4 regions of the Bacillus cereus group sp. BfR-BA-01383 genome follow, and region 4 is predicted to be linked to each of the others. Evidence: riboswitches for the same ligand, from Rfam matches in the RefSeq annotation. Region 4 holds a riboswitch; each other region holds the start of a gene.

Region 1 (7,560 bases), on a different contig from region 4:
ATCAAGCCTACTTAGCTTTATCGCAGATCGTACAAAGCTTGTATTTATGGATGATAAGTTAACGGTTGATTGGCATGAAGGTGGAGGGACTTTTCAGCTGAAAAGCCCGAGCCAGTTTTATAATCCAAATATGAAGTTACATGTTCGAGTGTAACAAAGAAAAGACCGCCCAAAAATATTTTTGAAGCGGTCTTCTTTAATTATATAAGATGTCACTATTGTCGTTTTTTGCTGATAAATCGATAGCCCTTGTTGAATCGCCGATATAATTTCGTTTACAAAATGAGCTACTTAATACAATGAAATGTACATGTGATTGAATTTTCTGTATAATACTCTTTGCGGAGGGGATACGCATGAGAAGATGGGGAATTGAATTATTAATTTTAAGTGTCGTTATTATTTGGGGTATTAACTATACGATTGCAAAATACGGACTTGTAGAATTTACCGCAATTGAGTTTACCGCGCTTCGAATGATGGCTGCGGCACCACTACTGTTATTACTTACATTCTTTATGGAAAAGTCGCTTTACATGGAGCGAAAAGATATACCAAGATTAATCATTGTTAGCGTTGTAGGGATTGTATTGTATCAAACGCTATTTATGGAAACTGTTAAATATACATCCGCTACAAATGCCTCTTTACTCATTTCTATTTCACCAATTTTTACAACTGTATTTGCGATTTTCTTGAAACAAGAAAAGTTTTCTTCTCGAAAGCTCATTGGTTCTATGATTGCCTTTGCCGGTGCTGCATTAGTTTTAGTAGCCGGGCATTCACTCGCTAGTTCTTTTTACGGAAATGGAATTGGACTAATTACATCGATATGTTGGGGGCTTTATCCTGTTTTAGCAGGGCCATTAATTAAAAAATATTCGGCACTTCGTGTTACAGCATGGTCGGCATTAGTTGGAGCGATTCCGCTTGTATTGTTAAGTGGGCCACATGTATTTGTCATGCCATTTCACATTACACACGGAATGACACTATTTGCCTTACTATATTCTATTTTCTTTGTAACAGTATTCGGTTTAGTGATGTGGTATGTTGGTATCCAAAAAATTGGAGCATCACATACGATGGTATATATGTATATTACACCGCTCGTAGCTGTTTTATTTGCTGCAGTATGGGCGAATGAATATGTATCGTTACAACAAATAATCGGTGGAATTATCATTTTCTTTGGTCTATGGTTTGTGAAATCAGAGAGGGTACAAGTACATTCTACTGCGGGGGAACCTATATCAAAATAGGAAAACAGATCACCTATGATCTGCTTTCCTATTTTTTTATTTTTGGTAAGAAGATGAGAAATAAGATCGCAGTAATAAGTGGGATTAAGTTTAAAAATGGAAGACGGAAGAGTGTAATAAGAATAATGCCTGGAAGAAGGACACCGAGGACAGCGTAGAAAATACTATGTTTTTTTGTGTACCAATACAATGAAAGTCCAATAAGTGCAGGGACAATGAGATGAATGAGAGCCATTAAAAAATAAGTCATTAGACGCCCCCTTTTTTGTGTACTTATTACATCATATCCGTATGTTCATAGATTGATATCACTTTTTTCATAAACGGACGAAAAATGTTTGGAAAAACGTCACAAATTATGAGGGTATGATGTTTAAAATCTTGTATAATATTATTTTATAAAAACATTTAAACAACATAAACAGCGTGTTTATGTTGTTTTTAATTTGGGTGAAATGGATTTTTAAGTAGTATGAGCTCGAAAAAAATGAGTTATACAGCTTTTGTTGGATAGATGAAAACTACTGAAGAGGAGTACAGTATGATTAGTATGTCATTAAGAGCGTTTAAAATTCAATCGTATTATTTACTAGGTATTCTGTTATTAGGCTGGATGTTAACACCGTTTTCAGCGCATTTTCTAGGTGCTGGAATTGGACTTATTGTAAGTATGTATTGTGTTTGGCTTTTAGGAAGACGGATTGAGAAGCTTGGAGATAGTCTTGTAAAGAAGACGAAAGCACCGACGCTCGGTATGTTCAATCGTTTTGCAGCTGCCATTTTGGGTGCTGTGATTATGTACGAAATTGAGCACCATATGGTTATGTGGGCATTCGCAGTAGGGATTATGGGCGGTTATTTCTTAATTGTTGTTAATTTAGGCTACTATAGTATGAAGGATGAGAAGGAATTAACGAAGAGCTAAAAAGATAAAAAGCTTCTTTTTAGATGGAATAGAGGATCCAGCGTTGGGTAGAAGCGGTTAGATCCTTTTTTAGCCCCATGTGGTGTAAAACCAGAGGGATGTAGTGAGTAGGAATATAATTTATGTGTTCGAAGCTGTGATTTGCATGTGGGTAAAGTAAAGAATATATAGAAAGAAGCTTACGTTTTTCACGTAAGCTTCTTTTTTATGTAAGTGTGTGTAACCGTTAAGCCGCATTGGGTTTTGTCGGTGAGTACGCGAAACTTTACGGTTACACGACACTTATTCATATGAGTAAAGGGTTATTCCATCAGAAACTTTTATTATTAAGCGATTGGGCCGCCTAAGTTAATAATATCGTCAGAAACGCTATCAAACTTTTTGAAGTTTTCTTTGAATTCGTTTGCAAGTTCAATTGCTTTTGCTTTGTAAGCAGCTTTATCAGCCCAAGTTTGTTCAGGCATTAACACTTCGTCAGGTACGCCTGGTACGTGAAGTGGAACTTCAAGACCGAAGATGTCATGTTTAGCTGTTTCAGCTTTTGCAAGTTCGCCGCTTAGCGCTGCTTGAATCATTGCACGAGTGTAACCTAAGTTCATACGCTTACCAATGCCGTATTCGCCACCAGTCCAGCCAGTGTTTACTAAGAATACTTTCGCATCATGTTTCTCGATTTTTTCACCAAGCATTTCAGCATAGCGAGATGCATCAAGTGGTAAGAATGGTGAACCGAAGCAAGTTGAGAATGTAGCTTGCGGAGATGTAACACCGCGCTCTGTTCCTGCTAATTTACTAGTGTAACCACTTAAGAAGTGGTACATAGCTTGCTCTTTTGATAACTTACTGATTGGAGGCAATACGCCAGATGCATCAGCAGTTAAGAAAATAATTGTATTTGGATGTCCTGCAACACTTGGTAGTACGATATTGTCAATCGCATGCATAGGGTATGCAGCACGTGTATTTTCTGTTAAAGTAGTATCGTTATAGTCAGCGATACGTGTTTGGTCATTAATGACAACGTTTTCTAAAACTGAACCGAATTTGATTGCATCGAAGATTTGTGGTTCTTTCTCATGAGAAAGGTTTACACATTTCGCATAGCAACCGCCTTCAATATTGAATACGCCGTTATCAGACCAGCCATGCTCATCATCACCGATTAATTTACGGTTTGGATCAGCAGATAATGTTGTTTTACCTGTTCCAGATAAACCGAAGAATAGTGCTACGTCGCCTTCTTCACCTACGTTTGCAGAGCAATGCATAGAAAGAATATCTTGTTCAGGTAGTAAGAAGTTCATGATAGAGAAGATTGATTTTTTCATTTCACCAGCGTATTCTGTACCACCGATCAGTACGATACGTTTTTCGAATGAAACCATAATGAATGCTTCAGAATTTGTACCGTCAATTGCTGGATCTGCTTTAAAGTTCGGTGCAGAAACAATTGTAAATTCTGATTCATGATTTGTTAATTCTTCTTCAGTTGGACGAATAAATAATTGGTGTACGAACAAATTATGCCATGCGTATTCGTTAACAACTTGAATTGGTAGGCGATAGTTACGGTCAGCGCCAGCAAATCCTTTGAAGACGAATAACTCTTCTTTTTCCTTTAAGTATTCTAAAACTTTCGTATATAATTTATTAAAATGTTCTTCAGAAATCGGTTGGTTCACTGCACCCCAAGCAATTTTGTCAGCAACCGATGCTTCTTTCACAATAAATTTATCTTTAGGAGAACGTCCTGTGTATTTTCCTGTTGAAGCAGAAACTGCACCAGTAGAAGTTAATTTCCCTTCATTTCGCATTAATACTTTTTCCACTAATTGCGGAACACTTAATTGAATCTGTGCATTGCTTCCGTTCAATAATTCATGTAAACCAATTTGGACATTCACAGTACTCATATTTATATACCATCCTTTTCATTTAATGAAATATTTCTCTCGTAATCCCTAGCAAGAGTATAACACAATTATATAAATAATGTATACTATTTATTTATTTTTGTTTGTGTGAATGTATTATTTCCTTATTTATATTTCATTCTATACTTATGGAGAAAAACTTTTAGGAAAATGTGAATATTAATTGACAAATGAATATCATTTCTTTAGTATAGGTTGGGACGGATACTCTCTTATCCCGAGCTGGCGGAGGGACAGGCCCGATGAAGCCCAGCAACCTCACTTGTAGTGGTAAATACAGGTGAATAGGTGCTAAAACCTGTGCGAGGCTAATGGTCTCGAACGATAAGAGCAAAGGGCAAAAAGCAGTATGCAAGTAGCAAATTAAACCTTTCCTCTATGTTAAGTGGGAAAGGTTTTTCTGTATGCTTGTGTGGGAGAATAAATGTATGTCGCAGTTTGTGGCAAATTAAGGATGAGTTCCGTACAATATATACAATTACTGTAGGGAGGTTTACCACATGACAAAAAAACGTCATCTGTTCACATCTGAGTCTGTAACTGAAGGACATCCAGATAAAATTTGTGACCAAATTTCTGATTCAATTTTAGATGCGATCTTATCAAAGGACGCAAATGCACGTGTAGCTTGTGAAACAACTGTAACAACTGGTTTAGTATTGGTAGCGGGGGAAATTACGACTTCTACTTATGTAGATATTCCGAAAATCGTTCGTGAAACAATTCAAGGCATTGGTTACACACGCGCAAAATATGGATTCGATGCAGAAACTTGTGCAGTTTTAACATCTATCGATGAGCAATCTGCTGACATCGCTATGGGTGTTGACCAAGCGCTAGAAGCACGCGAAGGTCTAATGACTGACGCTGAGATTGAGGCAATTGGTGCGGGAGACCAAGGTTTAATGTTTGGCTTCGCATGTAATGAAACACAAGAATTAATGCCACTTCCAATCTCGCTTGCTCACAAATTAGCTCGCCGTTTAACTGAAGTACGTAAAGATGACACATTATCATACTTACGTCCGGATGGAAAAACGCAAGTTACAGTTGAGTATGATGAAAATGGTAAACCTGTACGTGTGGATACAATTGTAATTTCTACACAACATCATCCAGATGTTACATGGGAAGAAATCGATCGCGATTTAAAAGAACATGTAATTAAAGCTGTAGTTCCAGCTGAATTAATGGATGGAGAAACGAAATTCTTCATTAACCCAACTGGTCGCTTCGTAATTGGTGGACCTCAAGGTGATGCTGGTTTAACAGGACGTAAAATCATCGTTGATACTTACGGTGGATACGCTCGCCACGGTGGCGGTGCATTCTCTGGTAAAGATGCAACAAAAGTTGACCGTTCTGCAGCATATGCAGCTCGTTATGTTGCGAAAAACATCGTAGCAGCTGGTCTTGCTGATAAAGCAGAAGTACAACTTGCATACGCAATCGGCGTAGCACAACCAGTATCAATTTCAGTTGATACATTTGGCACTGGTAAAGTATCTGAAGACGTACTAGTAGAACTAGTTCGTAACAACTTCGATCTTCGCCCAGCTGGTATTATTAAAATGCTAGACTTACGTCGCCCAATTTACAAACAAACAGCAGCTTACGGCCACTTCGGACGTACTGATGTAGATCTTTCATGGGAACGTACAGACAAAGCTGCAGCTTTAAAAGAGCAAGCTGGTCTATAATATATGAAGAAAAGCTTTGCGCGGTGAGCGCAAAGCTTTTTTTATTTTGTTTTACTTATGATTTGAATGCATGAGCTACAATATACTTTTTCATATTTGTCATGCCACTTGCCGGAAATCGCATATGAATCCACGCTTTCTCATACGTTGATATTTCCTTTTCGCATGATTTGCAAACTATCGGTTTCTCCTGGAACATATGTAATTACCCTTTCATTTGGCGTGCTTTGCCCGCGCAAAATGCACTGCTCAGTAAAAATAACGTTGCAAATATAATGCTCACTAATGTAGCGTATGGAATTGCGCCTTTTAAAGAAAAGCCGACAGTGATGGAAGCGATAAATAAGAGGATGAATGTTGTTGTTAATTTTTTGTACAGTTCCATAACATGTAAACCTCCTTATTTAGAAATAGAACGTTTAAAAATAAAATTTACTACATAGGCAAGTAAGAGAGGAATTAATGTGTTAGTCAAATAGTAACGAATATCACCATCAAGCATCAGTACATACAATTTTAAAAAATTAATATCAAACCCGTAAGCGATGCATTGAAAAAGGTATAATAGGTACATATCGTTTTATGTTATAGAACATAAAAATCTCCTTTATATGGATAAATATACTTATATTGTATCATATTGAATTCTTTGATTTATACATAATTGTACAAGATAAATGAAAGGGAAGATGAAAAATGAGTGTCAATGAACATAAAAAACAAGCGCCAAAAGAAGTACGCTGCAAGATCGTGACGATTTCCGATACACGTACGGAAGAGACGGATAAGAGCGGCCAGCTATTACATGAATTATTAAAAGAAGCAGGACATACAGTGACTTCTTATGAAATTGTAAATGATGATAAAGAGAGTATTCAGCAAGCAGTGTTAGCTGGTTATCATAGGGAAGATGTCGATGTTGTATTAACGAATGGCGGAACTGGTATTACGAAACGTGATGTAACGATAGAAGCAGTTTCCGCGCTATTAGATAAAGAAATTGTTGGATTTGGTGAGTTGTTCCGCATGATTAGTTATTTAGAAGATATTGGGAGTAGCGCGATGTTAAGTAGAGCGATCAGCGGTACAATTGGACGCAAAGTAGTCTTCTCAATGCCAGGGTCTAGCGGAGCAGTTCGCCTTGCGATGAATAAATTAATTTTACCGGAATTAGGTCATATTACATTTGAGCTGCATCGTCAATGAGTAAGTGGGCTGGAATTGTATTAGCAGGCGGTATGTCGAGTAGATTCGGTGAGCCGAAAGCGTTGGCGAACTGGCAAGGGAGTACTTTTATTGAGCATATTTTGAAAGTGATGACAACTGTGCTCCAAGAAGTTGTAGTCATTAGTCACTCCGATATAAAAGAGCGAGTGGAGCAACTCGTACAAGTTCCTGTTATAGAAGATATTCCGCATTATAAAGGAAACGGCCCACTTGCTGGAATGGTATCAGGAATGGAATATATCGAAGCAGATTGGTACGTGATTATGCCTTGCGATGCACCAAACGTTTCGCAAGAGTGGTTTACTATTTTATTGGAACAAATGAGTGATGAGTACGATGCGGTTGTACCTATTATTAATAGAAGAAAACAGCCGTTACTTGCAGCGTATCATAACCGTGTGAAAGAGAAGATTTACACTTTACTTCAAGAAGAGAAAAGAAGTATGGGGCAGCTTTTATCACAATGTAATGTGAAATATGTTGCTGGAGAAGATGTACAAGCGAATGCAGAT
Region 2 (7,560 bases), on a different contig from region 4:
CTGCTGCAAGCTTACAAGATGCATTAAAAGAAATTGAACAACAATATAAAGAGAAAGAGCCAAATATTCAACTTTCTTTTAACTTCGGTGCTTCTGGTGCACTTCAACAACAAATTGAACAAGGTGCACCCGCTGATTTATTCTTCTCTGCAGCAGAAGATAAATTCCAAACCCTTGTTAAAAAAGGATTCATTGATGAAAAAGAAGGAAAAAACCTTCTTGGAAACGAACTAGTTCTAGTCGTTCCAAAAGATAGTTCTCTTACAAAATTTCAAGATTTAAAAGATGAGAAAATCAAGAAGATTGCACTTGGTACACCTGAATCTGTACCTGCTGGAAAATATGCAAAGGCTTCTCTCACACATGAAAATCTTTGGAATGACATTCAAAATAAAATCGTATTTACAAAAGATGTTCGCCAAGTGTTAACATATGTAGAAACAGGTAATGTCGATGCTGGTATTGTATACAAAACAGATGCTCTCATTTCAGACAAAGTAAAGATTGGTGAGACGGCAGCAGCTACTTCTCATGAGCCAATACACTATCCTTTAGGTGTTATAAAAGAATCAAAGCATAAGAAAGAGGCGACTTCGTTTTATGAGTATTTACAGTCAAAAGATGCACAATCTATCTTTAAGAAATATGGATTTACAATCCTGCCATAATTGCTATGAGCTTTGATACAATTTTGTCACCTGTCTTTCTATCTTTGCGAGTAGCTGCGTGCGCCACCATTATCGTTACGATTTTGGGAACGATTATTGGACGAGCATTAGCGCGATCCTCGTGGCGATATAAAGTACTACTAGAAACTGTTTTCTTATTACCAATGGTGCTTCCACCAACTGTTATCGGCTTTTTTCTCATTATCATTTTCGGAAATAACAGTCCCATTGGAAAGTGGATTGAATCATTATTTCAGCAGTCCATTATGTTTACATCTACTGCTGCGATCATTGCTTCTACAGTCGTTGCATTTCCACTTATGTATCAATCAGCAAAAACAGGGTTTTCTATCGCGAATGTGCAAATTGAAGATGGCGCACGCGACCTTGGTGCGAGTGAATATCAAGTTTTTCTACACGTTACACTCCCACTTGCATTTCCTGCGTTACTAAGTGGTATGATCTTGAGCTTTGTTCGGGCACTAGGAGAATTTGGTGCTACACTCATGTTTGCGGGAAATATTCCTGGTAAAACACAGACAATCCCAACAGCCATTTACATGGCCATTGATGCAAGTGATATGCAACTCGCTTGGACTCTTGTCATCATAACGATTAGCATGTCACTTCTATTTTTATTATGTATTCAACTCATTAATAAACGAATTACCACTTCCTAAAGCAGCTTTCGACAAAAGCTGCTTTTTTTATTTCCCGAAAAATAAAATGGTTTAATTAATGACTGAATTTTACTTTTTATTCAAATATACATTTTATTTGAATTCACTTTCTAAAACAGTCAATTTCCTGTTATTATATGGAGGTGTTTGAAAAGATGAAGAAATGAAAACGCATTTATATCGTAAGTTCTTCATCCTGTTTTAGCGATCGGTAATCTTCTACTCTATTAGTGGGGCATTACCGATCGTTAGAACGATATGTAATTATATTGGTATAGCAAAACGAAGGGAGTCTTGTAATGGACATTTTATTAGCGCTTCTTCCTGCAATTGCATGGGGAAACATCTTATTAGTAAGCGTAAAAATGGGCGGTGGCGCATATAGCCAAACGGTAGGTATGACAATCGGTGCTCTATTCTTCGCAACAGTTATGTATGTATTTACTCAACCAGCTTTAACAATGACAATCTTGATTGTTGGTTTTATTTCAGGTTTATTCTGGGCTTTAGGACAAGTAAACCAATTAAAAACAGTTGAAAAGTTAGGTGTTTCAACTACTGTAACTATTTCTACTGGTATGCAACTTGTTGCAACTTCTATCTTTGGGGTTATCGCTTTTCATGAGTGGACTACTACTACAACGATCATTATGGGAACGATTGCAATCCTACTAATTGTAGTTGGTGTTGTATTCACTTCATTAGATGATAAAGAAAATGCACAGCCACCAGGACAATTGAAAAAAGGACTTCTTACTTTAATTGTTTCTACTTTCGGCTATCTTGTATATGTAATTATTATTCGTTGGTATAATATCGATGGTTGGTCTGCTATTTTACCGCAGGCAGTTGGTATGTTCGTTGGGGCAGTTGTACTGACATCTAAACATAAACCATTTAACAAATATGCAATTCGTAATGCTTTATCTGGTTTACTATGGGGAACAGGAAACTTATTCTTACTTCTTTCATTACCACGTGTCGGAGTAGCAACAAGCTTCCCATTATCTCAAACTGGTATCATTATCTCAACATTCGGTGCGATTGTCTTCTTAGGCGAAAAGAAAACAAAACGCCAATTGATCTTTATTGCACTAGGTAGTGTTTTAATTATCGGTGGCGCCGTATTGCTTGGTATGACGAAAGCATAGACTTATATTCCATTAATCCCTGAAGTATAACTACTTCAGGGATTTTTTAATTACAACTATTTTTCAAATATAATAATATTTATAACCTTTTTGTATCAATCCTCCTCCCTCCAATTTCATTCTTTTCACTATAAGCCTTTTCTTTTTACAAAATTCTCTTAAAGATGGTATCGTTTTTTATAACATATCTCCACTAGAAAGGAATAAAGGATATGCAAAATAAACATCGAATTTTATTTATTGGTGCCGGTCGTATGGCAGAAGCTATATTTTCCGGATTACTGAAAACAAGCAGAGAATATATCGAAGAAATTATCGTTTCCAACCGAAGCAACGTAGAAAAGCTAGAACAATTACAAGGGCAATATAACGTGTCTACTACAACAGATTGGAAGCAGCATATTGCATCTGTTGATACGATTGTTTTAGCGATGCCACCTGCTGCACATGAACAGTTATTAAAGGAGTTATCTCCTCTTCTAACCAACCAATTTGTCGTAACAGTAGCTGCCGGAATCGGACCATCTTATTTAGAAGAGAGACTTCCCCAAGGCACACCTGTTGCTTGGATTATGCCAAATACAGCTGCTGAAATTGGTAAGTCTATCTCCTTATATACAATGGGACAATCAGTAAACGAGATGCATCAAGAAACCCTGCAACTGCTGTTAAGAGGCATTGGTACTTCACAACTTTGCACCGAGGAAGAAATTCATCAGCTTACTGCAGTTACTGGAAGTGCACCAGCTTTCCTTTATTACTTTGCTGAAAGCTTGATTGAAGCAACAAAAAGTTATGGAGTCGATGAAGCAACCGCAAAACACCTTGTCATTCAAATGATTTCTGGCTCTGCTTCTATGCTTGAACAGACGCAAGATCCAGCTAACCTCCGCGAACAAGTAACAACACCAGGCGGTTCCACAGCTGAAGGTCTTAAAACTTTATATGAATATAATTTTTCAGAAGCAATTCAACAAGCAGTAGAAGCAACAAACAAAAAAGCTAGGGGGAAATAATATGAATTTAACAAGTTTAAAAGACTATACAACATTGCATAACGGTGTGAAAATGCCTTGGTTCGGCTTAGGTGTTTTCAAAGTAGAAGATGGATCGGAAGTAATCGATTCTGTAAAAGCAGCGATTAAAAATGGATACCGTAGCATCGATACTGCAGCAATATATCAAAATGAAGATGGCGTTGGTCAAGCAATTCGCGAATCCGGTATTCCTCGTGAAGAGTTATTCATCACTTCAAAAGTGTGGAATAGCGATCAAGGCTACGAATCAACACTTCAAGCTTTTGAAACGACTTTAGAAAAATTAGGTCTAGAATATTTAGATTTATACCTAGTACATTGGCCTGTAAAAGGGAAATATACTGAATCATGGAAAGCGTTAGAAAAACTTTATAAAGATGGTCGTGTTCGTGCTATTGGTGTGAGTAATTTCCATATCCACCACTTACAAGACGTATTTGAAATCGCTGAAATTAAGCCAATGGTTAACCAAGTGGAATACCATCCACGCTTAGCACAAGAAGAATTACACACTTTCTGTAAAGAACATAACATCCAACTTGAAGCTTGGTCACCATTAATGCAAGGGCAACTACTGGATAATCCAACCTTACAAGAAATCGCTACAAAATATAATAAATCGACTGCACAAGTTATTTTACGCTGGGATTTACAAAATGAAGTTGTAACGATTCCTAAATCAATTAAAGAACACCGCATTATTGAAAATGCAAACATCTTCGACTTTGAATTAAGCTCAGATGATATGAAAGCAATTCAAGCTTTAAATGAAAATCATCGCGTCGGTCCAGATCCAGATAACTTTAACTTCTAGTAGGAAACCACTGCCATATGCAGTGGTTTTTTTACTTTTAAAAAAACTGAAAATTTAAACTATATTTCATTTGATTGACACCTTCGTATCCAAGGTGTAAGATTTTGAATTATCAAAGAAACACAAAAATTAATAAAATTTATTCGTTTACTCATTGTATCAAGAGAGGTGGAGGGACTGGCCCTTTGAAACCTCGGCAGCAGGTTCATTTTGAATACTGTGCCACTTCCTGCAAGCTTTATGCTTGAAAGATAGAATGAGGGACTTCGTTTATATACGGGTGCATAACTTGTACGTAAAAATCCCTCTTTCTCAATCAGAAAAGAGGGATTTTTTTATTTTTCATTTCCCTCATCATCATCCAAACTTATTAATTATTTAGGAGGAAAATCAAATGAAAAAGAAGTTTGTACCCGGTATCGCATCAGTTGTAGGAGTAAGTATTTTATTAACTGGTTGCGGTAGTTATAAAAACGAAGCTAGCGGAGCAAATGCAAAAGACGAGGCACCTAGTAAACAGGTTTTAAACTTATCTTCACCTACTGAGATTCGAACGATGGATACAGCTCGTGCTACAGATACTGATTCTGGTCAAGTAATGAGAAACGTATTTGAAGGTTTGTATAATCTTGGTGAAGGTAATAAACCTGTTCCTGGTGTTGCAAAATCTCATGAAGTAAGTGGCGATAAAACGAAATACACATTCCATTTACGAGATTCAAAATGGTCAAACGGTACTCCTGTTACAGCAAAAGATTTTGTCTTCGCTTGGCAAAGAGCTGTTGACCCAGCGACAGCCTCTGAATATGCATTTCTATTCTTTGATATTAAAAACGCAACAAAAATTAACAACAAAGAACTTCCAGCCGACCAACTTGGTGTAAAAGCAGTTGATGACCATACGTTTGAAGTAGAATTAGAGCGTCCTGTTCCGTACTTTATTAGCTTAACAGCGTTCCCAACATTTCTACCAATTAACGAAGAATTCTTTAAAGCACAAGGTGATAAGTACGCTTTAGAAGATAATACAATTTTGTACAACGGGGCTTTTACACTAAGCGATTGGAAGCACGAACAAAGCTTTAAATTCAAGAAAAATCCTACCTATTGGGATAAAGATACTGTCAAACTGGAAGAAATCAACTTTAACGTCGTAAAAGAAAAATCAACAGAAGTAAATTTATTCGAATCTAAACAATTAGACCGTATCAAACTAACATCTGACTTCGTTGATAAATATAAAAAAGATGCTAACTTTAAAGAACGTCCAAACGTAGGCGTACAATTTTTACGTATGAATCAGCAAAACAAAGTACTTCAAAACGTTTCTGCACGCCAAGCAATCAATCAAACAATTGATAGAAAATCCTTTGTAAATACGTTATTAAATGATGGCTCTACACCAACTTATGGTCTCGTACCAAAAAACTTTGCAAAAGGGCCTGACGGAAAAGACTTCCGTGCTGCAAACGGCGATTTAACAAAAGTTGATACAAAATCTGCACAAGAATTATGGAAAAAAGCAAAAAAAGAACTTGGTTCTGAAAAGATCACATTAGAATTGTTAACAAGTGACGGTGACCTTGAGAAGAAAACTGGTGAGTTCCTAAAAGGGCAACTAGAAAAGAATTTAGAAGGCTTAACAGTAAATATAAAACCGCAACCGCGTAAGCAACAAGTTTCACTTTTATTAAAAGGTGACTACGAAATCGGAATTGACGGTTGGAGCCCTGACTTTGCTGATCCAATTACATTCCTTGAATTGTTTACAACAAATAATCCTTACAACTTAGATCATTACTCTAATAAAGAGTTCGATGAAACAATAGAAAAAGTGAAAACGACTTTAGCTGGTGATGAAAAGGCCCGCTTTGACGCATTAATAGCGTCAGAAAAAATATTGTTTAAAGACTCTGTTATCGCTCCTCTTTATCAAAAAGGAGAATCCTATTTAGAACGTTCTTATGTGAAAGGCATTGTGCAAGTGGACTTTGCAGGTCAATTAAACTTCAAGTGGGCAAAAATTGAAAAATAAAATACAATTTTAATCATCGTGTTTCCACTCACACCTATTGTTTTTTTAGCAAAATATATTAAAAGCAGATTCCCTAATACGAGGAAATTTGCTTTTCCAATATATTATTTTACGAAATTAATACTCCATTTTTTATTATTGACATATAGTTCTTACCAGTGTTAATATTCTAAATAATCAAAGAAACGAAATATTTAACCATCAAGATATAATGTCTACTACGTTGAAACATATAACGATAGATTATAGTTCAACATGTATATATGTATAGAACACCTAACTACCTACATACACATATCCATAATAGGTTTTCTCTTCTATAGCTACACTTCAAGACATGGACATTATGACGTTACGAACAACACATTTAGGGAGGAACGAACAATGAAGAAAAAAGTTGTACCTGTTGTTGCATCTGTTTTAGGGGCAAGTCTACTACTAACTGCTTGCGGGGGAAATAAAGAAAATACAAGCGGAGCGAAAGCAAACGATAAAGCACCTAATAAACAAGTAATTAACTTATCATTTGCTTCAGAAATTCCAACAATGGATGTTGCAAAAGCAACAGACGGGGAATCTATGAACGTAATGCGCAATGTTTTTGAAGGTTTATATGCAATGGGAGAAGATAATAAGCCTGTTCCTGGCGTTGCTGAATCGGTTGACGTTAGTCCCGATAAAACAAAATACACATTCCATCTTCGTGATTCGAAATGGTCAAACGGTACTCCTGTTACAGCAAAAGACTTTGCCTTCGCTTGGCAACGTGCCGTAAATCCTGAAACAGCAGCTGAATATGCATTCTTATTCTTCGACATAAAGAATGCGAAACAAATAAATCAAAAACAATTACCGGTTGATCAACTAGGCGTCAAAGCTCTTGATGATAAAACTTTAGAAGTACAACTAGATCGTCCTGTTCCCTACTTCTTAAGCTTAACGACATTCTCAACATTCTTACCAATTAATGAAGAGTACTTAAAATCCCAAGGTGATAAATATGGTTTAGAAACAAATCATTTAATTTACAACGGGGCTTTCACATTAAATAACTGGAAACATGAACAAAGCTTCCAATTGAAGAAGAACCCTAATTATTGGGATGCTAAAACGGTAAAACTAGAAGAAATCAACTTCAATGTCGTTAAAGATAAGTCTACAGAAGTTAACTTATA
Region 3 (7,560 bases), on a different contig from region 4:
CTTTTCCGATAAAGTCCCATTTTTCAATTTTCGTTTTATCAGGCGTTGGCATTGGAAGTTCAGTTGCTTGTGCAAGAGCTTGTAAGCGGAACTCAGTCAACCAAGCAGCTTCGTTTACTTCGCTTGCGCGCTGACGGATTGTTTCTTGATCGAAAGGTAATGTACCGATTGTCATGTTTATGCTCCTCTCTTACGCTTCTTGCTCTGCTGTTTCGTCTTCAATACCTAATTCTTTTTTAATCCAGTCGTAACCTTCAGCTTCTAGACGTTGTGCAAGCTCAGGGCCACCAGATTTAACGATACGACCGTTCATCATAACGTGAACGAAGTCTGGAGTGATGTAGTTTAATAAACGTTGGTAATGCGTAATCATTAGGCAACCGAACTCTTCGCCGCGCATTTGGTTAATACCTTTAGATACAACTTTTAATGCATCGATATCAAGACCTGAGTCGATTTCGTCTAAGATTGCAATTTTTGGCTCAATCATCATTAATTGAAGAATCTCGTTACGTTTTTTCTCACCGCCAGAGAAACCTTCGTTTAAGTAACGTTGTGCCATTTCTGGATCCATTTCTAGGAATTCCATGTTTTTATCTAATGTACGGATAAATTTCATAAGAGAAATTTCATCGCCTTCTTCACGACGTGCGTTAATTGCAGAACGTAAGAAGTCAGCGTTTGTAACTCCGCTAATTTCACTTGGATATTGCATTGCTAGGAATAGACCTGCTTGCGCGCGCTCGTCTACTTCCATTTCTAATACATCTTCACCGTCGATGATGATGCTACCTTCTGTTACTTCATACTTTGGGTGACCCATAATCGCAGAAGATAAAGTTGATTTACCTGTTCCGTTAGGTCCCATAATTGCGTGGATTTCTCCACCTTTTACTTCAAGGTTTACACCTTTTAAAATTTCTTTGCCGTCAATTGATACGTGTAAGTCTTTAACCGTTAATGTAGAACCAGCCATCTCAATACCTCCATTAATCCTATATATACATTTTAAAAATTCCTAAAACGTTCATATTCTCATTTTATTCTCATTCTAATTTTATATCAAATAAAATGATATCGCAAACGACGAAAAAAAGTAACAATTTTTTCACAAATGTATATAAGTATTTCCTTCTCACCTTTATATGATACACCTTTCTTCTTATTTATATAAAGAAAAAAGGACTGGGAAATTACCAGTCCTTCCCTTATATTTATTCACTTACCGGGAGTACAGCACCTTTATATTCTTTATTAATAAAGTCCTGAATTTCTTTTGAATGTAGTACTTCTACTAGTTCTTTAATCTCTTTTTTCTTCTCATTACCTTTACGAACGGCAATAATATTTGCATACGGAGAGTCTGATCCTTCAATCGCAATTGCATCCTTTGTTGGATTTAATTTCGCATCAATTGCATAGTTTGAATTAATAAACAAAGCGTCGCCTTCATTATTTTCATACAGCTTCGGTGAAAGTCCAGGTTCTACATCTGTTTTAAACTTTAAGTTTTTCGGATTTTCCACAACATCTTTTACTGTCGCCTTAACAACATCTACACCATCTTTTAATTTAATAACGCCGCCTTTTTGTAATAGGGCTAGCATACGGCCACGCTCTGCTACGTTATTACTCATAATAACTGTTCCGCCATCTGGAAGGTCTTTTAAGCTTTTATACTTCTTAGAATAAATGCCCATTGGCTCTAAATGGATTTTTCCTGCATTTACAATTTTATATCCTTTTTCTTGAATTTCTTTATCCAAATATGGAATGTGCTGGAAGTAGTTCGCATCAATTTCTTTATCCGCTAACGCTTTATTCGGTAACACATAATCTTGGAACTTTTTAATCTCTAACTTAATACCTTTTTTCTCTAATATCGGCTGTGCCTTCTCTAAAATAACAGCGTGTGGCACGTTAGAAGCTCCAACAACAAGCTTATTCTCATCTTTCCCACCACAGGCAGCTAATGTAAATACAGATAGTGCTGTAACAACTGACAGTATAATCTTTTTCATATGATGTCCCCTTCTCCCCTATATTTATGTAGTTAGAAAAAAGAGCCGGCATACACCAGCCCTTCTTCAAACGATTATTCTTTTACAGGAACAACTGCCCCTTTATATTCTTTATTAATGAAATCTTCAATTTCTTTAGAATGCAGCACTTCTACAAGAGCTTTAATCTCTTTTTTATCTTTATCGCCTTTACGAACAGCTACTACGTTTGCATACGGTGAATCATTTCCTTCAATCGCAATTGCATCTTTTTCTGGGTTTAATTTCGCATCAATCGCATAGTTCGAGTTAATTAAAACTGCATCGCCTTCTTTATTGTTATACACTTGTGGTAGTAAACCAGGCTCGATATCCGTTTTGAATTTCAAGTTTTTCGGATTATCTGCAATATCTTTTGGAGTTGCTTTAACTGGATCTACTCCGTCTTTAATTTTTAAAATACCTTCTTTTTGTAAAATTGCTAAACCACGTCCATGGTCAGCAACAGAGTTACTCATAATAATTGTCGCCCCGTCTGGAAGCTCTTTTAAGCTTTTATATTTTTGAGAATACACACCAATTGGTTCTAAATGAATTTTTCCTGCTACTTCAAAATCATATTTTTTATCTTTAATTTCTTTTTCTAAATACGGAATGTGCTGGAAGTAGTTTGCATCTAATTCCTTATCCGCTAACGCTTTATTTGGCAACACGTAATCTTGGAATTTTTTCACTTCTAATTCAATTCCTTTTTTCTCAAGTAACGGTTTTGCCTTTTCTAAAATTTCAGCGTGCGGTACGTTAGAAGCACCAACAACAAGTTTATTTTCATCTTTATCTTTCGCGCCACAAGCAGCTAACCCAAAAATTGAAGTTGAAATAAGTGCCGTAAGTAATAATTTTTTCATTTGAAATGCCCTCCCGTTTTTTATTATCTTTTATCTATTCGAGTCGTTACACTATCACCAATCCATTGAATTAAAAATACAACGAGTAATACACAAATTGTTGCAACGATTGTTACATCGTTATTTCCTCGTTGGAACCCTTCTAAGTAAGCAAGTGTCCCAAGGCCACCAGCACCAACAACTCCCGCCATTGCCGTATAGCCTACTAAAGCAATTGTCGTTACCGTAATACCAGATACTAAGGCTGGTAATGATTCTGGAATTAACACTTTCAAAATAATTGTGCTTGTTTTTGCCCCCATTGCTTTTGAGGCTTCAATTACACCTTTATCAATTTCACGAAGTGCGATTTCAACCATTCTTGCATAAAATGGTGCCGCTCCGATAATTAAAGCTGGCAATGCCGCACTCGCTCCAAGAATTGTTCCAAGAAGGATTTTTGTGAATGGGATTAATAAAATAATTAAAATGATAAACGGTATAGAACGGAATATGTTTACGAACGCTCCAATCACCGTATTAATCGATTTGTTTTCCCATAAATTATCTTTCGCTGTCATGAAAAGTAACAATCCTAAAATAAGTCCTAAAACAAATGTGGCAAGAGCTGCGATTGCCGTCATATATAACGTTTCACCAGTTGCTTCTAACATTTGATTCCAATCAACATTTGTGAGTAACTTATCCATGTGCAATCACCTCCAGCTCTACTTGATCTTGATGAATTCCTTCTATCGCTTGCTGGATCGCAGTTTCCTCACCATTTAAATGAACGACTAAACTACCGTAAGAACCGTTATTCGTTTGTGCGATATTTCCTTGCAAAATGCTCACTTCTATATCACTGCGCTGCATTAATCTTTGAAGTACCGGTCTTTCTACAGCTTCACCGATAAACTGCAAGCGAATCACTTTTCCATCTGGGTATTTTTCAATTAAACTTTCAATCGTTTCATTTGTATCTTCAGAATCCGTTAACTGCTGTACAAATCGTTTCGTAATGTCCTGCTGCGGATTACGGAATACGTCAAGTACTGGACCCGTTTCTACAATCTTTCCTCTCTCCATTACGGCAACGCGATTACAAATCTTTCGAATTACATGCATCTCATGTGTAATTAGTACAATTGTTAAACCGAGACGCTTATTAATATCTAGAAGTAAATCTAAAATTTGATCCGTCGTTTCTGGGTCAAGAGCTGACGTTGCTTCATCACATAAAAGTACTTGTGGATTATTAGCTAATGCTCTTGCAATCCCGACGCGTTGCTTTTGTCCACCACTTAACTGAGATGGGTATGCGTCCCCTCTTCCCTCTAACCCAACAAGATGAATTAACTCATCAACACGTTTTCTTCTCTTCTCCTTATCAACGCCTGCAATCTCAAGTGGGAATGCGATATTTTCCCGCACAGTTCGTGACCAAAGTAAGTTGAAGTGCTGAAAAATCATTCCGATTTCTTGCCTTGCCTTCCGAAGCTCACTTCCTGTAATTGCTGAAATGACACGATTTGCAATTGTAATTTGGCCAGAAGTTGGTTTCTCTAACTGATTAAACAACCTGATTAAAGAACTTTTTCCGGCGCCACTATATCCGATAACACCAAATATCTCGCCTTTTTCTATTTTTAAATTGGCGTTATCTACAGCAGTGACATCACCGCTTTTTGCCTTATATATTTTCCTTACATTTTCTAATAAGATCATGATGTTCACCCCTTTTTTAAATAAAAAGCGCAAGCGGCTCGTTTAGAACAAGAGGACGTTGGAATCCCTGACGTAGAGGCGTTTTTTGCCTCATAGGAGGGGATGAAACGACCGACTGTTCTAGCCGCTGGAGCTAGATTTCATAAAACCTTAGATCGACTCCGCAATTTTTTATTTTTGATGCGTGTAGTCCATCGTTATAACTCCTTTTATTATTTGAATGTCCTCCACATTCAAACAACAAAAAAACCTTTCCGCTTTAGAGAAGCAGAAAGGTTTATATGCGTATATAACAACATTATCCCTCTCTCTCATCTCTCAAAGCATTTGCTTTGCAGGAATTGGCACCATTTCAACATAAGTTGACGGTTGCCGGGCTTCACAGGGCACAGTCCCTCCACCTCTCTTGATAAGAGAAATCAGATTTAATTTTCGTCTGATTTGTAATTTATGAAATTGTCTATATTTTATGAATTGAATTGTATCAACATCCACACACCATGTCAACAGAAATTTTCGCAAAAAATGAACCTTCAGAATTTTAAGCACCTACTGACATCGGTTTACATATATGGAACATCGATTCAACCAATAGCATCGTTCGATATGTTCCTAAATATTGTACACGTCCATCGTTTATTAGCATTTGCAATCGTACATTTCCGTTCACCAATTGCTCTACATCCTCTTCATCCACACAAACAATTTGTTCCGTTCCTCTTTCCTCTTTCAACAGTTCTATATAGTCTCTTGAAATTTGTAATGAATAACTCTCATCTCCAAAGCGAAAATTAACAGTTTTTTCTCCTTGTCTTAAAAGCGGTTCTAAATGATATTGACCATTAGCGTAATTTACAAATGATTGCAGCAAAGAATATAATTTCACCCTAAATCACATCCTTCATATCACTTTCTATTACATACCATTCCCTCTTACTAAAGAGCAATCCTGTTACTTTCGCTCGACAAATACTGTAACCATCCTGGTTCTCGACATATTTCCCAAGAAATATGTCGAGGCGGCAAAAACTTTGCCGCCTACTTTAATTCCGTATATAAATATTCAACCGAATGAAATGCATATATCTTCTTCATTAGTGTCCCATTTTCAAAAACAAGTAAGCACGGTACACTTTCGATCCCATACTCTTTTGCTAAATGCGGGGCATAATTTAAATCTAACATTCCAATTTTCAAATCTTCAATTGTCATCTCAACGACCGTTAACATCTTTTTTGCCAATTGGCATGTTCCACACATTGGAGTATACACATATAACACTGTTTTTTCTTCATTTTCTATTAGGGCTGTAGCTTCGGCTCCTGTCCAGTCAATCACTTCTATCATTCCTTACCGTAAATATTCTGTATAAACGTCAATGTCAGCTCCCCATAATACATTTGCTAAGTGTGAAGACGGCGCAGTTGCCACTTCTCGGTACGAGCGATCAATATAAATATGCTCTGCTTGTGGAAATTCTTTGCGAAATTGTTTCCTTAACTTTTCTCCAGCATCATCAGCATCCACTAGTACATACACTTCCTTATCAAAAAACTGATCAATGAGCTCATCCATTTTCGATAAACCAATTGTACCATTTGTACAAACAATTTCCACCGGTTCACGAATAATAGATTCAATCTTTCTTCTGTCTGATTTACCTTCTACAATAATGACTTTTTCTACATAAATCATATGTCATCACCCGATCACCATATACTATACAACCTTTAACTTAGTATATAGTATATTCGTTATTTTCATGTTGTTTCCTGTTTATTTTTGCAAAAGAAAAGCGGAGGCGACTGTTCAGCCCTGTTGGCTAAGGTTCTTTCGTACAGAAGATGCTTTTTTCTTCATAGGAAGAATCGCATCCTCAGTGAAAAAACTTTTTTCAAAAACCTTCTCCTATATAATAATTAATATATATGTGCTTTCAAATTCATTATGTAACACAAAATAAAAAGGACAGCACAAAGGCTGTCCTTTTTATTCGACTATAATTAGTCTTGGTTCGTCATTTCTGCATATTTTTCTGCAGTTAATAACTTCTCAACTTGGCTTGCATCAGAAAGTTCAACTTTAACCATCCATGCACCCTCGTATGGAGATTCGTTAACAAGTTCTGGTTGGTCACTTAATTCTTCGTTTACTGCTACAACTTTACCACTTACAGGTGCGTATAATTCAGAAACTGTTTTAACAGATTCTACGCTTCCGAATGGCTCGTCAGCTTCAATTGTTGCACCTACTTCAGGAAGTTCAACGAATACGATATCGCCTAGCTCACCTTGTGCAAAGTGAGTAATACCGATAACAACTTCATTACCTTCTGTTTTTACCCATTCGTGTTCTTCAGAGTAACGTAAATTATTTGGAATGCTCATGACTGTACCTCCAGTGAATGTATTAATTATGTAAAAATACCTTATTGGTACTTTTTCCACACACTTTCAAACTGCTCTTCGTTAAAACCAAGTGTTACACTCGTTCCATCTGTTACGATTGGACGTTTAATCAACATGCCATCAGATGCTAAAAGTTCGTACATTTCGTCTTCACTTGCATCTTTTAACTTATCTTTCAAACCAAGTTCGCGGTAACGCATTCCACTTGTATTAAAGAATTTTTTTAATGGTAATTCACTTTTTTCATGTAAATTACGTATATCTTCTTTTGACGGTGGATTTTCAACAATATGAATCATCTCATATGCTACATCGTTTGCCTCAAACCATTTCTTTGCTTTTTGACATGTGCCACACTTTGGATATGAATAAAATGTTACTGTCATAAATTCACCTACTTTTTTACTAACCTTTACCTTTATCATATAGAAAACGTTTTATTATTTCAAACGATTATTCGCTAAACTTTTACTTATTTCGTGATAAATTTTAATAATCCTGCGAATTTTTCTTATTTTTCCGCCATTTTCAAGGGAA
Region 4 (7,560 bases):
TTTTAGATGTAATTCATTTTGAATACGGTATTATTATGGGGTTATCAATGATTTTAGGTGCTTATTTTGGATCGAAGTTTGCTATTCAAAAAGGTGTTGGATATGTAAGGACTTTATTTTTGTTAGTTACTATTTTATTAATAGGGAAAAATATTTTGGAATATACTCATGTTTTGTAGATTCATACGTATGTATGAATCTACTTTTTTTATTATATTTTAAAAATTAATTAATTTTTAAAATATAAGTCTAGGAATATTTGAATAAATCTAAATTATCGTGTAGAATAATGTTGTAAAATGTAAACGTTTTTCTAAGGGGAGGCTAAAAAAATGGTAGTAGCATACAAACATGAGCCATTTACAGATTTTTCAGTAGAGGCTAACAAATTAGCGTTTGAAGAAGGTTTAAAGAAAGTAGAATCTTATCTTGGACAAGACTATCCATTAATTATCGGGGGAGAAAAAATCACTACAGAAGACAAAATTGTTTCTGTAAACCCTGCAAATAAAGAGGAACTTGTTGGTCGCGTTTCAAAAGCAAGCCGTGAATTAGCTGAAAAAGCAATGCAAGTAGCGGATGAAACATTCCAAACTTGGAGAAAGTCAAAACCAGAAATGCGCGCAGACATTTTATTCCGTGCTGCAGCAATCGTTCGTCGTAGAAAACATGAGTTCTCTGCTATTCTTGTAAAAGAAGCAGGTAAACCATGGAATGAGGCAGATGCTGATACAGCAGAAGCAATCGACTTTATGGAATATTATGGTCGTCAAATGTTAAAATTAAAAGACGGTATTCCAGTAGAAAGCCGTCCAATTGAATATAATCGTTTCTCTTACATTCCATTAGGAGTAGGTGTTATCATTTCTCCTTGGAACTTCCCATTCGCAATTATGGCGGGTATGACAACAGCTGCTTTAGTTTCTGGTAACACAGTATTACTAAAACCAGCTAGTACAACTCCTGTAGTAGCAGCGAAATTTATGGAAGTATTAGAAGAAGCTGGCTTACCAGCTGGCGTAGTAAACTTCGTTCCAGGTAATGGTTCTGAAGTTGGTGACTACTTAGTAGATCACCCTCGTACACGTTTTGTTAGCTTCACTGGATCACGCGATGTAGGTATTCGTATTTATGAGCGTGCAGCAAAAGTAAATCCAGGACAAATTTGGTTAAAACGTGTTATCGCTGAAATGGGCGGTAAAGATACAATCGTTGTTGATAAAGAAGCAGATCTTGAATTAGCAGCTAAATCTATCGTTGCATCAGCATTCGGATTCTCAGGACAAAAATGTTCTGCATGTTCTCGTGCAGTAATCCATGAAGATGTATACGATCACGTATTAAATCGTGCTGTTGAATTAACAAAAGAATTAACAGTTGCTAACCCAGCTGTATTAGGTACAAACATGGGTCCTGTTAATGACCAAGCTGCATTCGATAAAGTAATGAGCTATGTTGCAATTGGTAAAGAAGAAGGTAGAATTCTAGCAGGTGGCGAAGGAGACGATTCTAAAGGCTGGTTCATCCAACCAACAATCGTTGCTGACGTTGCAGAAGATGCTCGCTTAATGAAAGAAGAAATCTTCGGACCAGTAGTAGCATTCTGTAAAGCAAAAGACTTTGATCATGCACTTGCAATTGCAAACAATACAGAATACGGTTTAACAGGAGCAGTTGTTTCTAACAACCGTGACCATATTGAAAAAGCACGTGAAGAATTCCACGTTGGTAACTTATACTTCAACCGTGGATGTACTGGTGCAATCGTAGGTTACCAACCATTCGGTGGCTTTAACATGTCTGGTACAGACTCTAAAGCTGGTGGCCCTGATTACTTAGCACTTCACATGCAAGCAAAAACTACTTCTGAAACTTTATAAGAAATAGTAGAAGAGATCTTCGCAGTCTGCGAAGATCTCTTTTTTTGAAAAACTTTCTACATGTGGATTAAGATAGATATAAGTAGAAAAACTAATAAAGTAATAAGGTTTATTTCAGTAAAATAAGGTATATTATATTTGTTGAATAGATTCTCTTTAAAGACAAGAAAAGTAGGTGAACAAAGTGGGAAAATACCAATTGGATTACAAAAGTCAGGTAGCTGTGGCAAAGTTTCATGAAAAACAGACGCCTGCCAAATTTGATAAAAAGCAGCAACTTGAAAAATTGCGTGCGGAGTATTTGAAAAAGAAGCAAAAACAAACAGATAAATAATACGTTACGTTTTCCTGAATTTTTCTGTATATGGCGCGAGCAAACACAAGAAAATAGGTAAGTTATTCATCGTTCAAATATATAAAAATCAGTAGTTTATGTCCGCTAATACTTAACGTAAGTTTTTGTTCCATTGCTACACATACCCCTGTTTTTGATCAAACGTTATTTTAAAGATACAGCAAATAATAGAGCCTATATCGAAAAGTACTTGGCCATTGAAGACACAGGCTTTATTTTTCCATAGCCATTTATAGTTATATATATTTAACGTTTTGGACAATGTATGCTTTAACTTACCCTATAATAGGGGAAACTAGTTCATTTGGATCGAAAGTAATTACCATATATTACTATAAGGTGATTAGAACTAGCTAAACCCTATTAATAGCGGGATAAACATGTAAATAGAAACAAAACAACGAGAAAAGTTGACTTATTAGTCACATTTTTTAGTATTCATTTTAAGGATTTCCTGTATAATACAATTTGAAAGAAAATCTATGGTTTGACAAGAAACACTCTTTTCGGTTTTGCTCACTGAATGGAGTGTTTTTTTGTAGTTAAAAACTCTTCCGTACTCATTACATTTGCATACACTCCATTTAAACTTGCCAGAATTGTATTGTGAATATAAACAGCTGGTATAGTAGCGTTTTTAAATGAAAGATCTTTTGTAGCACAAGCATCATGTATAACGGTACATTGAAAGCCAAAATCAAAAGCAGCCCTTACGGTAGCATCAATACACATATGAGTCATCATCCCGCATATGACGACGTGCTCAATGTCTAAACGCTGTAATTGTTCTAGAAGATCAGTTTCTCGGAAGCTATTTGGATAATGTTTGAGTATAACCATTTCTTCTCTAAGTGGACGGACATTTTTGTGAATATGTACACCTTCTGTATTTGGTAGAAAAAAAGTAGCATCATCTTTTATTGCTACATGTTGGATATGAAAAATAGGTTCGTTTCTTATTCTAAAGTGTTGCAGTAGCTGACTAGCGTATTCACTTGCTTCTACTGGATTACGCAATTCCATCTTTCCATTTGGAAAATAATCATTTTGAATATCAACGAGTAAAAGAGTTGTTTTCATATATTTATCTTCCTCCGATTTCATATTCAAATAATGTTATTCAATTCATAGAGAAGATTCTCCTGTTTAAAAATATGAGGGAGAAGAATTTTACATAACTTTAAAGATTACTATTTTTTTATTATTTTTCATTCTAAAATTTCAATAAAGAAATAATTAATATTTTTCCGAAAAATATATTGACTCTTATTATTCAGAGTTCTATAATGAGAATTAATTAAACGACAATTAAATCGATACATTCTTATCCAGAGAGGTGGAGGGACTGGCCCTACGATACCTCAGCAACGGGTTTTTTTAATACCGTGCTAACTCCAGCAAGCCTATAAAGGCTTGGAAGATGAGAAGATGTGAATGAGTACATATAAGTGCTCTCCTTCTTATCTTTATGGTTGATAAGAAGGAGAGCACTTTTTATTTTACCTCGAAAGCTCTCCTTCAAGTTTTTATAGCATATAGGAGGGAAGAAAATGATTTCTTTTAACAATGTAAGTAAAGTATATGAATCAGGTGGGCAATCTGTTCATGCGGTGGAGGATGTAACGTTATCAGTTGAGAAGGGCGAAATTTTTGGCATTATCGGTTTTAGTGGCGCTGGAAAGAGTACGTTATTACGCTTAGTAAACATGTTGGAAAGACCAACTGCGGGAACGATTTCGATAGATGATAAAGATATTACATCATTGTCGACGAAAGAATTACGTAAATTAAGACAAAGAATCGGGATGATTTTTCAAAGCTTTAATTTATTTAATTCAAGAACAGTGTTTGGAAATATTGCTTATCCATTAAAGTTAGCGAAAGTACCAAAGAATGAGATCAAAGAAAGGGTAAATGAACTGCTGAAGTTTGTAGGATTAGAAGATAAAGCAAACTATTATCCAGAGCAGCTATCAGGCGGACAAAAGCAACGTGTTGGGATTGCAAGAGCACTTGCAACATCACCGGATATTCTTATATGTGATGAGGCGACATCAGCTTTAGATCCAGAAACAACGACAGAAATTTTGAACTTATTGAAAAAAGTAAATCGAGAATATAATTTAACAATTCTTCTTATTACACATGAAATGCATGTGGTGAAAGAAATTTGTCACCGTGTAGCTGTAATGGAGAAGGGAAGAGTTATTGAAGAAGGAAAACTGTTTGATGTTTTCACACAACCAAAAACAAAGACGACTCAAAACTTTGTGCGTTCTGTTATTAATGATCACTTACCAGAAAGTGTTCTAGCGAAAATTCAAAACGGAGGTCAGATTTATCGCCTAACTTTTACTGGTGAGGAGACAGGACAGCCGGTACTATCATATATCGCAAAAAACTATAACGTTGATGTAAATGTACTGTACGGAAATATTATTGAACTCCAAAATGTTTTATTTGGAAATCTTCTTGTAGAACTGCAAGGTGAGCAGAGAGAAATTCAAAAAGCATTACAACATCTAAGACTGCAAGTGCAGCTGAAGGAGGTAGAAGCTCATGCGAGTTGATTGGAGTATATTTTGGCCTCGTATATTAGATGCGACGGGGGATACCCTCTTAATGGTAATTGTAACCCTTATATTTGCTACAATTCTTGGTATACCTCTAGGTTTACTTTTATATGTAACACGTAAAGGGAATTTTTTAGAAAATAAATGGGTCTTTTCAATTCTTAATGTCATTATTAATACAATTCGTCCGGTTCCGTTCATTATCTTTTTAGTAGCTTTAAGTCCAATAACAAGAAGTGTTATCGGAACGACGATTGGAACAGCGGCAGCAATCTTTCCAATGACGTTAGTTGCATCAATTGGTATTGCTAGAATGGTTGAAACAAATCTTGTTTCTGTTCCGAAAGGGGTAATTGAAGCAGCGCAAGCGATGGGAGCTTCACCACTTAGAATCGTTTTTGAAATTCTTGTGCCAGAAGCGTTAGCGCCATTGATCTTAGGTGTGACGTTTATGACAGTTGGTTTAATTGAATTTTCAGCAGTTGCTGGACTTGTCGGTGGTGGCGGTCTTGGTGACTTAGCGATGACATATGGTTATCAACGTTTTGATACATCAGTTATGTTTGTAACGGTCGTTTTACTTATTATTCTTGTACAGATAGCTCAAAATTTAGGAAACTACTTTGCGAAAGTCTTTTTACGCAGATCATAAAAAGGAAGAGGGGAAAAGAAAATGAAGAAAATTTTAGCATTTGCATTATCAGCGATTGTAGGGATTTCAGCATTAAGCGGCTGCTCAAGTGGAGACACGGGTGCAGGAGCGAAAGAGAAAGTAGTTCGCGTCGGCGTAACAGGAACGGATGGAGACGCTTGGGAAATTTTAAAGAAGAAAGCTGAAAAAGAAGGAATTAAAATTAAACTAGTTGAGTTCTCTGATTATACAACTCCAAACAAAGCGTTAGCTGATGGAGATATTGAATTAAACTCATTCCAGCACATTGCTTTCTTAGAACAATTTAAAAAAGAGCATAAGCTAGATATTACAGCTGTCGGTACAACACAAATTGCACCAATGGGCTTATACTCTGAAAAACATAAGAAAGCAAATGAAATTCCAGATGGTTCAGAAATTGCTATTCCAAATGATCCAACGAACCAAGCGCGCGCATTAAAACTACTTGATGCAGCTGGATTATTAAAGCTTAAGAAAGATTTTGGTCTATTTGGAGATCCAAGTGGTATCGCTGAAAATCCGAAGAAGTTAAAAATTACACCGGTTATCGCACAACAAACACCTCGTGTGTTAAAAGATGTAGCAGCTTCAGTTATTAATAACGGTGTTGCTGGTCAAGCTGGATTAGATCCAGCGAAGGATCCGATTTTCTTAGAAGATCCAAAAAATGAAAATGCGAAGCCTTATATTAATATTTTCGCAGCTCGTACGAAAGATAAAGATGATCCAACACTGAAAAAGGTAATTGAATTGTATCATTCAAAAGAAGTAACAGATGCAATTAAGAAAGAAACAAATGATGGTTCAATTTCAGTAGATCTTTCACTTGAGGAGCTTGAACAAATTGTAAAGTAATGATTGGGTTTAATGGATTAACAGAAGGAACCCCTCCGCTGTTAGTTCGTTCAACATATAATCTACTTAACAAACAAACCCTAATTCTGTACCTTCCAATTTTGTATAACGTAGAATCCAATGTTTGTTAAGTAGAGTGATGGACCAGGAGTTTTTCTGGTCTTTTTTTAATTAAAGCAGCTAGCTAATAATAAGGAGATCCAAATTATGATTGGGTAAGAGATTAAACTAAAAATGAGTGTAATTGCTAATTTCTTTTTAGGGATTAATAGTTTCTTTGATGAAAATAAGAAAAGAGAAAATAGGATAATGATAGATGCTGAGATTACTCCTGGATTATAAGAACGATAAATAACAAATAAAATAATATGTTGAACAGCGTTAAAGAAAATAGCTCCTTGAATAAAAATAATCCAGTAAATAGAAGATAAGATTTGTAATTGGTATAGAATGACTATGAGTAGAACAAAGATTGTTAATATAGTAATTGCAATGATAAATTGTTTATTGTCTATGAAATGAATTGAAAATTGATTAACAAGATATTGTGGCATCTGGAAAGCCTCTTCAAGGTTATGAATGAAAAATAATAAAGGAATAATCCAGAGCATAATAGTGGAATGTTTTTTCACCAACTTACATCACTCCAATAAAGGTATAGAAAGCCTAAAAAGGCCCTCTATACAGAGATGCTTATTCAATTATGAAACTTTTTAAATTATCTTCGTGATGCGCTTGTTCTTTCGGATAAGCAGCTAGCTCCTCTTGCAAAATATTTAGTATTTGCTTAGCTGATTGCTGGATTGGATCAGGTAGCTCTTCTAATATATGCATACCGACTTTTATCTTTGTCCGAATTACCCTTCTTAGTAGTTCATCATGCATGTACTACACCTCCAAACCGAATGTTTAGTACATCTTCTTCAAATTTTGCTCCTTGAATAGAAAGATGTGTTAACGTTTTTGGTAATGTGATGTTCCGTTTAACAGAACCTGCGCGGATGATAAGCTCATCACCTTTTTGATTTAATGAAAGTTCACTTTTGTTTGAGAAGGGAATGGACAGAACGAAAATATATTCATCGCCATCTTTTTTCACATATTGTGTGCGGCCGTTAAATTTTACTTCAGTAGGACAAGGGTCAGTTTTAAATAAAGCATTTCCTACACGCTCTAACATAGGTAAACCAACAACTTCTTGTTCAAACATCGGGGCTTCGTAAA

The links. A riboswitch is a leader RNA that binds a small molecule or an ion and turns the genes downstream of it on or off. The one in region 4 is predicted to bind S-adenosylmethionine.
Positions count from the first base shown of each region.
Region 1: linked by a shared signal. The riboswitch ahead of metK (methionine adenosyltransferase) and the one ahead of MR065_RS22955 (methionine ABC transporter ATP-binding protein) in region 4 are both predicted to bind S-adenosylmethionine.
Region 2: linked by a shared signal. The riboswitch ahead of MR065_RS21455 (peptide ABC transporter substrate-binding protein) and the one ahead of MR065_RS22955 (methionine ABC transporter ATP-binding protein) in region 4 are both predicted to bind S-adenosylmethionine.
Region 3: linked by a shared signal. The riboswitch ahead of MR065_RS18150 (methionine ABC transporter ATP-binding protein) and the one ahead of MR065_RS22955 (methionine ABC transporter ATP-binding protein) in region 4 are both predicted to bind S-adenosylmethionine.

Region 1 covers NZ_JAKUFP010000002.1:86,030-93,589, forward strand. Annotated here, with positions in the region: gene MR065_RS02655 (iron-sulfur cluster biosynthesis family protein) at 1-154, shown strand, start outside; gene MR065_RS02660 (DMT family transporter) at 357-1,262, shown strand; gene MR065_RS02665 (hypothetical protein) at 1,291-1,512, opposite strand; gene MR065_RS02670 (ATP synthase subunit I) at 1,804-2,187, shown strand; gene pckA (phosphoenolpyruvate carboxykinase (ATP)) at 2,514-4,100, opposite strand; SAM riboswitch class I at 4,331-4,452, shown strand; gene metK (methionine adenosyltransferase) at 4,622-5,821, shown strand; gene MR065_RS02685 (hypothetical protein) at 6,027-6,206, opposite strand; gene MR065_RS02690 (MogA/MoaB family molybdenum cofactor biosynthesis protein) at 6,518-7,027, shown strand; gene MR065_RS02695 (molybdenum cofactor guanylyltransferase) at 7,024-7,560, shown strand, end outside.
Region 2 covers NZ_JAKUFP010000030.1:47,448-55,007, forward strand. Annotated here, with positions in the region: gene modA (molybdate ABC transporter substrate-binding protein) at 1-668, shown strand, start outside; gene modB (molybdate ABC transporter permease subunit) at 674-1,348, shown strand; gene MR065_RS21440 (GRP family sugar transporter) at 1,648-2,499, shown strand; gene proC (pyrroline-5-carboxylate reductase) at 2,712-3,515, shown strand; gene MR065_RS21450 (aldo/keto reductase) at 3,517-4,350, shown strand; SAM riboswitch class I at 4,504-4,608, shown strand; gene MR065_RS21455 (peptide ABC transporter substrate-binding protein) at 4,745-6,385, shown strand; partial or broken gene MR065_RS21460 (peptide ABC transporter substrate-binding protein) at 6,770-7,560, shown strand, end outside.
Region 3 covers NZ_JAKUFP010000021.1:22,822-30,381, reverse strand. Annotated here, with positions in the region: gene sufD (Fe-S cluster assembly protein SufD) at 1-175, opposite strand, end outside; gene sufC (Fe-S cluster assembly ATPase SufC) at 191-976, opposite strand; gene metQ (methionine ABC transporter substrate-binding lipoprotein MetQ) at 1,215-2,021, opposite strand; gene metQ (methionine ABC transporter substrate-binding lipoprotein MetQ) at 2,096-2,908, opposite strand; gene MR065_RS18155 (methionine ABC transporter permease) at 2,932-3,597, opposite strand; gene MR065_RS18150 (methionine ABC transporter ATP-binding protein) at 3,590-4,615, opposite strand; SAM riboswitch class I at 4,924-5,031, opposite strand; gene MR065_RS18145 (hypothetical protein) at 5,157-5,501, opposite strand; gene MR065_RS18140 (thioredoxin family protein) at 5,654-5,962, opposite strand; gene MR065_RS18135 (toprim domain-containing protein) at 5,966-6,310, opposite strand; gene gcvH (glycine cleavage system protein GcvH) at 6,619-7,002, opposite strand; gene MR065_RS18125 (arsenate reductase family protein) at 7,044-7,409, opposite strand.
Region 4 covers NZ_JAKUFP010000037.1:7,068-14,627, reverse strand. Annotated here, with positions in the region: gene MR065_RS22975 (TSUP family transporter) at 1-179, shown strand, start outside; gene pruA (L-glutamate gamma-semialdehyde dehydrogenase) at 333-1,880, shown strand; gene MR065_RS22965 (hypothetical protein) at 2,065-2,214, shown strand; gene MR065_RS22960 (cysteine hydrolase family protein) at 2,752-3,315, opposite strand; SAM riboswitch class I at 3,557-3,662, shown strand; gene MR065_RS22955 (methionine ABC transporter ATP-binding protein) at 3,786-4,805, shown strand; gene MR065_RS22950 (methionine ABC transporter permease) at 4,795-5,460, shown strand; gene MR065_RS22945 (MetQ/NlpA family ABC transporter substrate-binding protein) at 5,482-6,336, shown strand; gene MR065_RS22940 (HXXEE domain-containing protein) at 6,504-6,947, opposite strand; gene MR065_RS22935 (DUF3926 domain-containing protein) at 7,030-7,221, opposite strand; gene MR065_RS22930 (ArsA family ATPase) at 7,214-7,560, opposite strand, start outside.